Linked DNA regions of Rheinheimera salexigens. The protein of the gene in region 1 binds, or shares a complex with, the protein of each later gene. Links are inferred from orthologs where the notes say so. Each region holds a gene or a part of one and is shown in the gene's direction. Other genes may lie near its edges.

The links.
Region 2: the proteins of holB (region 1) and dnaX are in contact, whole or in part, in a cryo-EM structure (PDB 8GIZ), measured with the Escherichia coli proteins. The link is inferred for Rheinheimera salexigens from one-to-one orthologs.
Region 3: the proteins of holB (region 1) and holA are in contact, whole or in part, in a cryo-EM structure (PDB 8GIZ), measured with the Escherichia coli proteins. The link is inferred for Rheinheimera salexigens from one-to-one orthologs.

The regions. Positions count from the first base shown.
Region 1 is NZ_MKEK01000001.1:1,818,864-1,821,990, forward strand. What follows is about bases 52-3,017. They hold holB (DNA polymerase III subunit delta'), read left to right. Parts: upstream 52-1,055; coding sequence 1,056-1,979; downstream 1,980-3,017. Other genes in these bases: mltG (endolytic transglycosylase MltG), read left to right, coding at 52-373; tmk (dTMP kinase), read left to right, coding at 375-1,055; BI198_RS08355 (PilZ domain-containing protein), read left to right, coding at 1,991-2,317; BI198_RS08360 (TatD family hydrolase), read left to right, coding at 2,411-3,017. Outside these bases: more of mltG, read left to right, coding at 1-51; more of BI198_RS08360, read left to right, coding at 3,018-3,127. UniProt on the Escherichia coli protein: Part of the beta sliding clamp loading complex, which hydrolyzes ATP to load the beta clamp onto primed DNA to form the DNA replication pre-initiation complex.
Region 2 is NZ_MKEK01000001.1:3,027,511-3,030,680, reverse strand. The notes cover bases 54-3,062. They hold dnaX (DNA polymerase III subunit gamma/tau), read left to right. Parts: upstream 54-394; coding sequence 395-2,731; downstream 2,732-3,062. Other genes in these bases: BI198_RS13935 (YbaB/EbfC family nucleoid-associated protein), read left to right, coding at 2,902-3,062; apt (adenine phosphoribosyltransferase), read left to right, coding at 54-349. Also shown: more of apt, read left to right, coding at 1-53; more of BI198_RS13935, read left to right, coding at 3,063-3,170. UniProt on the Escherichia coli protein: Part of the beta sliding clamp loading complex, which hydrolyzes ATP to load the beta clamp onto primed DNA to form the DNA replication pre-initiation complex.
Region 3 is NZ_MKEK01000001.1:3,148,416-3,151,529, forward strand. What follows is about bases 38-2,990. They hold holA (DNA polymerase III subunit delta), read left to right. Parts: upstream 38-971; coding sequence 972-2,009; downstream 2,010-2,990. Other genes in these bases: leuS (leucine--tRNA ligase), read left to right, coding at 38-491; BI198_RS14505 (LPS-assembly lipoprotein LptE), read left to right, coding at 493-972; nadD (nicotinate-nucleotide adenylyltransferase), read left to right, coding at 2,002-2,643; rsfS (ribosome silencing factor), read left to right, coding at 2,724-2,990. Also shown: more of leuS, read left to right, coding at 1-37; more of rsfS, read left to right, coding at 2,991-3,044; 23S rRNA (pseudouridine(1915)-N(3))-methyltransferase RlmH, read left to right, coding at 3,051-3,114. UniProt on the Escherichia coli protein: Part of the beta sliding clamp loading complex, which hydrolyzes ATP to load the beta clamp onto primed DNA to form the DNA replication pre-initiation complex.

The DNA.
Region 1 (3,127 bases):
GTTGGCTTCTATTGTCGAAAAAGAAAGCAGTTATATTCCTGAAAGAGCAAAAGTTAGCTCGGTATTTGTTAATCGTTTACGTAAAAATATGCGCCTGCAAACCGATCCTACCGTCATTTATGGTATTAAAGACTTTGACGGTGACATTAAACGTAGTGATTTACGTAATCCACATCCTTATAATACGTATCGCCATGCAGGCTTACCGCCTGGTCCTATTTCGTTGGTCAGCGAAACTGCTTTAATGGCGGCAGCGCAACCCGAAGCGACGGATTTATATTATTTTGTCAGTAAAGGCGATGGTAGCCATCAGTTTTCAACCAGTTTAGAGCAGCATAATGCTGCAGTACAAAAATATATTTTCGGAAAATAACATGCAAACTAACATGCAATCGTCTAAGAAAAACACCTTACAAAATAAGGCCCAGTTTATCGTTGTTGAAGGGCTAGAAGGCAGTGGTAAAAGCTCAGCTATTGCCTTAGTTCAGCATTGGTTGCAGCAGAAAGGTCATGATGTTATTTGCACACGTGAGCCAGGTGGCACACCAATGGCCGAACAAATACGTAACCTAGTAAAGCAAGTGTCTGACGAAGTGGTGTCACCCACCACTGAATTATTATTAATGTACGCCGCACGTATGCAGTTAATGACTAATGTCATTACTCCCGCTTTAACCGCGGGTAAAACGGTACTAGCCGACCGACATGATATGTCATCACGGGCTTACCAAGGTGGTGGTAGGCAGTTAGACGAAGCTTTTATTAACGACTTACGTCGGGCGGTATTGTCTGAGCATACCCCTGATATCACCCTGTATTTAGATATTGATCCTAAAATAGGCTTACAACGTGCGCTGGAGCGTGGCAAGTTAGATCGAATCGAATTAGAACAGCTGGCATTCTTTGAGCGTACGCGAGAAAAGTATCAACAAATTGCGGCCAATGAATCCAATGTTTTTACTATCGATGCAAGCCAAGCTATTGAACAAGTGCATGCTGATATTATATCCGTGTTAAATGCACAAGTTGCACCTCACACTCAGGCCACTTTATAAATGTTACCTTGGTTACAGCCTTATCAAGCTCAATTCAGGGCATTAATGGCTAAAAGTAGTTTAGCCCATGCTTTGTTATTTACTGGTCCAGAGGGCGTAGGGAAAACCACCTTAGCTAATTGGTTAATTGCTAGTTTGCTCTGTACCAATACAACAAGTACTAATGGGACCAATGCTAGCGACGCTCGACCGTGTGAACATTGTAAAAGCTGTTTATTACGCAAAGCAGGTAATCATGCAGATTTACTTATAGTCGATGCCACCAATACCAGTATTGGGGTGGATGCCGTACGCCAAATTAGTCTGTTTATGCAAAGTACCGCCCAGCAACAAAAAAATAAGCTAGTGCTACTGCGAAATGCCGAGCGATTAACTGAAGCAGCTGCAAATGCGTTATTAAAAACATTGGAAGAGCCGCCACAAAACGGCTATTTATTATTATTAAGCCCATATCCGGCACGTTTAACCGCAACATTGCTCAGTCGTTTGCAAAATTGGCCACTTGCGGCCCAATTTGATAGCCATGCCTTACATTGGTTAGAGCAGCATAGTAATAGAGCGGTGCCAGATTTTTTACTAAGCTACTGTAGTGGTGGGCCATTAAAAGCATTAAGTATGCTCGAATCAGGTAAAGCCGATAATATTCAAAGCTTGTTGCAAACATTAGAGAAGTTTTTTACCGAACAAGTTGCGTTACCAGAGGCGGTTAAGCAACTATTAGCAACGGATCAAGTAGCCGCAATATTAGGTTTTTATATACGTAAAACCTATTTACCTCAATTATTACAGCATAATGCTGAGCGTTTACCCTTAGCGCATCAGTACTATATGCGTTGGTGCCGTGACGAGCAGAACATTTTAGGGCAGAATAAGTCACTAGCACTGAGTGCTTTATTAACGGAGCTACGGCGTTTACGTCATTAAGCGGAGAGAAAATGGACGAACTATCTATTGGTTTTAGTGATTTAAAAGAATTGTATCGTAGTTATATGCCGTTTTTAAAACATGGCGGTTTATTTATACGCACCGGTACCGGTTACAAAATGGGCCAGTCATTAGCTTTAACGGTTACCTTACCTGATGCTTTAGAGTCAATTTCTGTTTCAGGAAAAGTTGCCTGGATATCGCCACATGGCTCGCAAAGTGCTATGCCGGCAGGTGTTGGCATTGCTTTTATCGATGATAAACAGCAGTTCAGCGCGAAAATTGAAAAACTGGTTGGCCAATATTCAGCATCTGGTGAAGCGACTTATACCATGTAAGTTTCCCCCCTTAAACTACTTGCCAAAAGCAAGTTAGATTAATGGGTACTATATTTATGGGTTTTTATTGTTTAGTTAAATAGAGGTTTAATCTTGTTTGTTGATTCACACTGTCATTTAGATCTATTAGAGCTGGATAAGCTTGGTTTAACTTTAGATCAAGTCATCGCTCAGGCAACGGCCGAAAAAATTCAACATATGTTATGTGTTTGCGTCAGCTTAAGTAAGTTTGAGCAAATGGCGCAACAGGTGTCAGCTTATCCAATGGTATCGATTTCTTGCGGTGAACATCCGTTACACCAACACGATAAGGTTGATCCAGAGCAACTGCTTACCTTGTGCCAACGGCCAGAAGTTGTGGCAGTGGGCGAAACGGGATTAGATTATTTTTATTCTGTAGAAACTAAAGCTTCACAGCAAGCGGCATTTGTTAGCCATATTGAAGTGGCAAATCAAGTGAATAAACCTTTAATTATTCATACCCGTGATGCCAGAGAAGACACCTTAAGTTTAATGCGTAGCCATCATGCAGAACGTGCTGGTGGGGTATTGCACTGCTTTACAGAAACATGGGATATGGCTAAAGCCGCCATGGATATGGGGTTTTATATTTCTATCTCAGGCATTATGACATTTCGTAATGCTGACGAATTACGTGAAGTGGTAAAACAAATACCTTTAGACCGTCTATTAATAGAAACTGATGCGCCATATTTAGCACCAGTGCCTTTTAGAGGGAAAACCAACCAACCGGCTTATGTTACCGCTGTTGCGAAAGCTATTGCAGAGTTAAAAGGTATTTCTATTGAA
Region 2 (3,170 bases), 1.2 Mb from region 1 along the record:
TATTTTCGGCGCGCCTTTAGCGTATGCCATGGGTATATCCTTTATCCCGGTTAGAAAGCCCGGCAAGCTGCCGCGTAATCGGATTAGCCAAAGCTACCAATTAGAATATGGTGAAGATACGCTTGAGCTGCATGCTGATGCTATTTGTGCTGGCGACAAAGTGTTGTTAGTAGATGATTTACTGGCAACCGGTGGCACTATTGATGCGACGGTAAAGTTAGTGCGTCAACTCGGTGGTATTGTTGAAGATGCCGCTTTTGTTATTGCCTTAACCGATTTAGGTGGCGTGGCAAAATTACAGCAAGCCGATTTAAAAGTGCTTAGCTTAGTTGAGTATGCCGACGAATAAGCTTAGTCTGGACTTAGAGCAATTATTAGAGTGTAAGCAGCGGTTATGAGTTATCAGGTTTTAGCACGCAAGTGGCGTCCACAGCACTTTTCTCAATTAGTGGGGCAAGAGCATGTAAAAAACGCGCTCAGCAATGCCTTAACCAATAATCGGCTGCATCATGCCTATTTATTTACCGGTACTCGCGGTGTAGGTAAAACCACGATAGCCCGCATTTTTGCTAAAAGTTTAAATTGTGAGCTAGGTATTACGGCGTCACCTTGTGGTGAATGCACAGCGTGCCGTGAAATTGATGCCGGTAACTTTGTCGATTTAATGGAAATTGATGCCGCGTCGCGCACCAAAGTAGAAGATACCCGTGATTTATTAGATAACGTGCAATACGCGCCAAGCCGTGGCCGGTTTAAGGTGTATCTAATAGATGAAGTGCATATGCTGTCTAAGCATAGTTTTAATGCCTTACTTAAAACACTTGAAGAACCACCGCCGCATGTTAAATTTTTACTGGCGACGACTGATCCGCAAAAATTACCGATCACAGTATTATCTCGCTGTTTGCAGTTTAATTTATTAGCCTTAAGTCCTACGCAAATAGCGCAGCATTTAGCCTATGTATTAACCGAAGAAAATATTCCTTTTGTTGAACCGGCATTAAACTTAATCGCCAAAGCGGCTAAAGGCAGTTTGCGTGACTCATTAAGTTTGACTGATCAAGCTATTGCCCAAAGTAATAGTGATATTCAGCTTGATGTTATTAGAACCATGCTGGGCTATTTAGAGCAAAGCTGGGCTGAGCAACTATTACAGGCTGTTTTGGCCCAAGATGCGGTTGGCTTACAGCAGCAATTAGCCACGCTGGTGCAGCAACATAATGACTATGCGCAAGTATTAGACGATATGTTGTCGATTTTACATCTAACCGCATTAAGTCAATTTACCCCCGCGGCAGCAGCGATTAGTGAAAGTGCAGATTTTATTCTGCAATTAGCTCAGCGCTTAGAACCGGCTCAAGTGCAGTTATATTATCAATTATTAATCAGCGGTAAAAAAGAATTGGCTTACGCCCCAGATGCCCTGATTGGTTTAGAAATGGCGCTATTACGGGCTATGGCGTTTGCCCCCGCTAGCGTTAACTTAGTAAGCGGTATTAGCCAACCGAGCCACCCAAATAGTGCAGTAGAGCCTGTAACGCTAAGTAGCCATGTTGCTTCCAAAACTGATGCACTAAGCACTGTTGAGCCAAGTACTGCTGAGTCAAGCACTGCTGGGTCAAATACAGCTATGCCAAAGCCAGTGGCGCAGCCAATGCAAACACCCGAGCTGCCAGCGCAGTCTTTAGCTCAAGCTTCTGCACCGGCAATAACAGCAAGCCCAGTAGCGCATTCTCAGGAAGTACTAGCACCTGATACACCTGAGGCGTCCCAAGAACAACAACGGCTGCCAATACAGCCGATGGCAATAGATGCCATAGTAGAGCCACAGCAGCCAGCTATAGCGCCGAATGCCGGTATTGACTCGGTAACCTCCGGCATTATGGCTAGGCGAGGCATAAGCTTAGAGCAAAACAGCCGCGCTGCTGAAAAAAAGATTGAGCGGCCATTAGCGCCGCGCTTGGCAGAGTCGGCTGTAACGGTGCGGCCAGAAGCGTCGCCGGCATTACCTCAAAGTCAGGCCAATAGTAAGGCTCAGATGCCACAACCTGCCATGCAGCAGCCAGTACATTCGCCATCCCAGTTACCAACACAAGCGGCTACGCCTAATAGAACAGCACCAGCTCAGTCAGCCGTTATTGATGATGCAGGCTATAACGATGCTGTTGCCGGCTTAAATGATGAGCCGAATTATGAAGCGAACTATGAGCCGAATGATGAACCTAATGACGAGCTAGCGCCATTTGATAATGGCCAAGCTGATGCGATGTGGCAGCAATATCAAGCAGAGACACCGCCATTAACGGAATTTGATGGCAGTATTAATCAGCAAAATTTTTCAATTAAATTTGCGGCCCAAGTAGATGCGTGGGCGGCCAGAATAGAGCAGTTAGATACCGGTGGTTTAAGTAGGTTGTTTTTACTTAATGCAGCCATCAGTTTACAAGGTGAGAATATGCAGTTAAGTGTTGCTAAAAGTCAGCAACATTTAGACGATGCTGAGTTTAGACAAAACTTACAGCAACTATTAGAGCACAGCTTTAATCAGCGTCTGCAATTACAGATAAGTTATCATGATGAAGTCGCTGATAGTCCTTTGGCTATTCAGCAACGCATAGTTGCTGAGCGGCGAGTATATGTGCATAAATTACTGCAACAAGATGACAACGTTATTCAGTTCCAGCAATTATTTGCGGCACAAATGCTAGAAGATACCATTCAAGTAAACTAATCTAGTGTTACAAACAAGACTTGTATTTATGCTACTGAATCTTTATCTTGTCGCGCTAAGGTCATGCAAAAGCACTGCGCAAATACGCACTGCTTTGCCAAACTAAGCTTTACCAAATCGAAAAAAGCGTAACACAAATTACTAAATACTAACTAACAGAGAGCGATATTATGTTTAAAGGTGGTATGGGCAATATCATGAAGCAAGCGCAAGCTATGCAAGAGAAAATGCAAAAAGCGCAAGCCGAAATCGCAACCATGGAAGTAACGGGAGAGTCTGGTGCAGGTTTAGTGAAAATAACCATGTTAGGTAATCACAATGTACGCCGTGTTAGCATTGACGATAGCCTGTTAGAAGATGATAAAGAGATGCTAGAAGATTTAATCGCAGCTGCGCTTAATGATGCTGTGCGTCGGGTTGAAGAAACCAGTAAAGAAAA
Region 3 (3,114 bases), 1.3 Mb from region 1 along the record:
AAAAAATATTACGCCGCGAGCTACATAAAACCATTACTAAAGTATCCGATGATATTGGTCGGCGTTATACCTTTAATACTGCTATTGCGGCAGTGATGGAATTATCTAATAAGCTACAAAAAGCCAGTTTAGTCACCGAGCTAGACCGTGCTGTTATGCAAGAAGCCTTATTAGCCACATTACAAATGTTAAACCCTATGATCCCGCACGTAGCGCAATATTTATGGCAGCAACTTGGCCAAAAACAACATATTGAGCAAAGCCAATGGCCAGTAGTCGATACTAACGCCTTAGTTGAAGATGAAAAGCTGGTAGTGGTGCAAGTGAACGGTAAAGTGCGCGGTAAAGTAACAGTTGCTGCCAGTGCCGATCAAGAAAGTGTGCTAAATAGCGCTAAAGCAGATGACAATGTGGGTCGCCACTTAGAAGGTGTGACTATTCGTAAAGTGATATATGTACCAGGAAAGTTACTTAACTTGGTGGTTGGCTAATATGGCCCGCGCGTTAGGCTTACTGATACTGGCGAGCAGTTTACTGCTCACCAGTTGTGGCTTTCATTTACGGGGTAACCTACCGCTAAGCCATTTTCCAGCTATGTATATTCAAAGTGATCGCCACTCAGAATTAGCTCAATTAGTCAGTGCTAAGTTACAGCATAATAAAGTGCAGTTGTTGGATAGCATGCAACAAACTGCACCTATGCTGCAGCTGGTAAGCGACTCATTAGAACGGCGAACCTTATCGTTATTTCCAAACGGCCAAGTAGCAGAATATGAACTGATCTATAAAGTGCGGTATGCGTTAACGATGCCAGATGCTGAACCGCAATTTTATCAGTTTGAATTATTCCGCGACTATCAAGACGACCCTAATCAGGCGCTGGCTAAAGCTAAAGAGCTGGATTTGATGCTAGGCGAGCTACGTGAACAAGCCGCTAATCGCATACTTCGTCAATTATCGCGGCTGCATTAATGCAAAAGCTGTATGCCAATCAACTGGCAACTCATTTACAACAGCCTTTAGCCGGCTGTTATTTGATTTTTGGTGAAGAACCCTTACAAAAGTTAGAAGCAATTGATGCGCTACGGTTAGCGGCTAAAGCGCAAGGCTTTTCAGAGCGCATCAGTTTAGTGGCCGATGCGCAATTTGATTGGCAACAGCTGGAAGCAGAACTGCAAGCCATGTCGCTATTTTCTGAGCGGCGCTTAATTGAGTTAGAACTCGCGCAGCAAAAATTAAGCCCTGCTGCCAATGACAGCCTAAAGCGGCTGCCCGATTTATTAAACCCTGATATCGTGTTGCTAATCCATGGTGAACGTGGCCTAAATGATGTCAGTAAGCTAGTGTGGTTTAAGCAACTGCAAACTCACGCCGTACAAGTCGGCATTTATCAGCTAGATGATAAACAAAGCCAGCAATGGCTAAATCAGCGTGCACGACAACTGCAACTACAGCTAACACCTGATGCCATAGCCTTATTACAACACCATTGTGCCAGTAACTTACTCGCGGCCAGACAAGAATTAGAAAAGCTGGCACTTAGCGGTATTAAGCAAACCATAGACGCCGCAGTATTAGAGCAATTTTTGGCTGACCATTCGCATTTTACGGTGTTTCAATTAGTGGATGCCATGCTTGCAGGCCAAGCCGACGAAGCCCTACATCGTTTACAGCGCTTACATCAGCAAGATATTGAGCCGGTTATTATTGCTTGGCAATTGCAAAAAGAAGTGCTGCAATTACAACAGCTGCAGCAAAGCCAACAACCTTTAGCGCAAACCTTTAAGCAACTGGCTATTTGGCCTAAGCGGCAACCGCAATATCAACAAGCCTTAGCCCGCTTGCCCGCTAAGTGGTTAGATTTTTTGTTGCTTGAATTAGCAGCGTTCGATCGGTTATATAAAAGCGGCCAGCTTAATAATACCGAAATTGCCTTAAGCCACTTAGTGCTGTTGTTTATTACACCGGTGGCAAAAAACTTTAGCTTACAACAGGCACAATATGACTAAGCAGATTAATTTGCTCGGTGGTACTTTTGATCCTATCCACATTGGTCACATTGGCATTGCCCGCGCGGTGGCTAAAGAGTGCCATTTAAACCGGGTTGATCTGATGCCGTGCCATTTACCACCACATCGACAAAGCCCTGGTGTCAGCGCAGAGCATAGATTGAATATGGTTAAGTTAGCCACTGCCCCCTACCCTGAGTTAGGCGTAGAGAATATTGAGCTAAAACGTACCACGCTGTCTTACACCGCTGAGACAATTAGACTATTACGCCAGCAGCATCCATCAGCTACCCTGAATTTAATTATTGGTATGGACTCGCTAACGCGGTTTTGTAGTTGGCATCAATGGCAAACTATTCTTAATCATGCCAATTTAATTGTCTGCCGCCGTCCTGGTTATACTGTTGAACAAGGCGATGCTGCTAAGCTTTTAGCCCAATATCGCTGTCAGTCTTTAGCCCAATTTCAACAACAACAAAATGGTAGTATCTGGCTTAGTGCAAACGATATGATCCCAATTTCGGCTACCGAGTTACGCATGGCGTTACAGCAACAACAACCGGTACAAAAATGGTTAACCACGGATGTACTCGGTTACATTCGGCAACACCAGCTCTATCAAGGCTTAAACTAAAAACGATTAGCACAGGTATAAAGTATTGCTTAGGCTTTTTATGTTAAAATACCTGCTTAAACATTAAATGAGGAATTAGGGTGCAATCCAGCGAACTATTGAGTTTTATTATCGATAAAGCCGACGATATGAAAGGTCGCGATATCATAACAGTAGATGTTAGAGATAAATCGACGGTCACTGACTATATGGTAGTGTGTTCGGGAACTTCTACCCGCCATACTAAGTCTATAGCTACTTATATTGCCAATGAAATGAAAAAAGTTGATGTGCAAGCTTTAGGCATGGAAGGTCAGGCTTCAGGGGATTGGGTTCTGCTAGATATGGGCAGCGTTGTACTCCATGTCATGATTGACGAAATGCGTCAGCATTATCAATTAGAAAAACTTTGGGATGCCTAATACCGCATGAAGTTAACCATTATCGCCGTTGGCAGTAAAATGCCCGCTTGGGTTCAGCAAGGCTATGAAG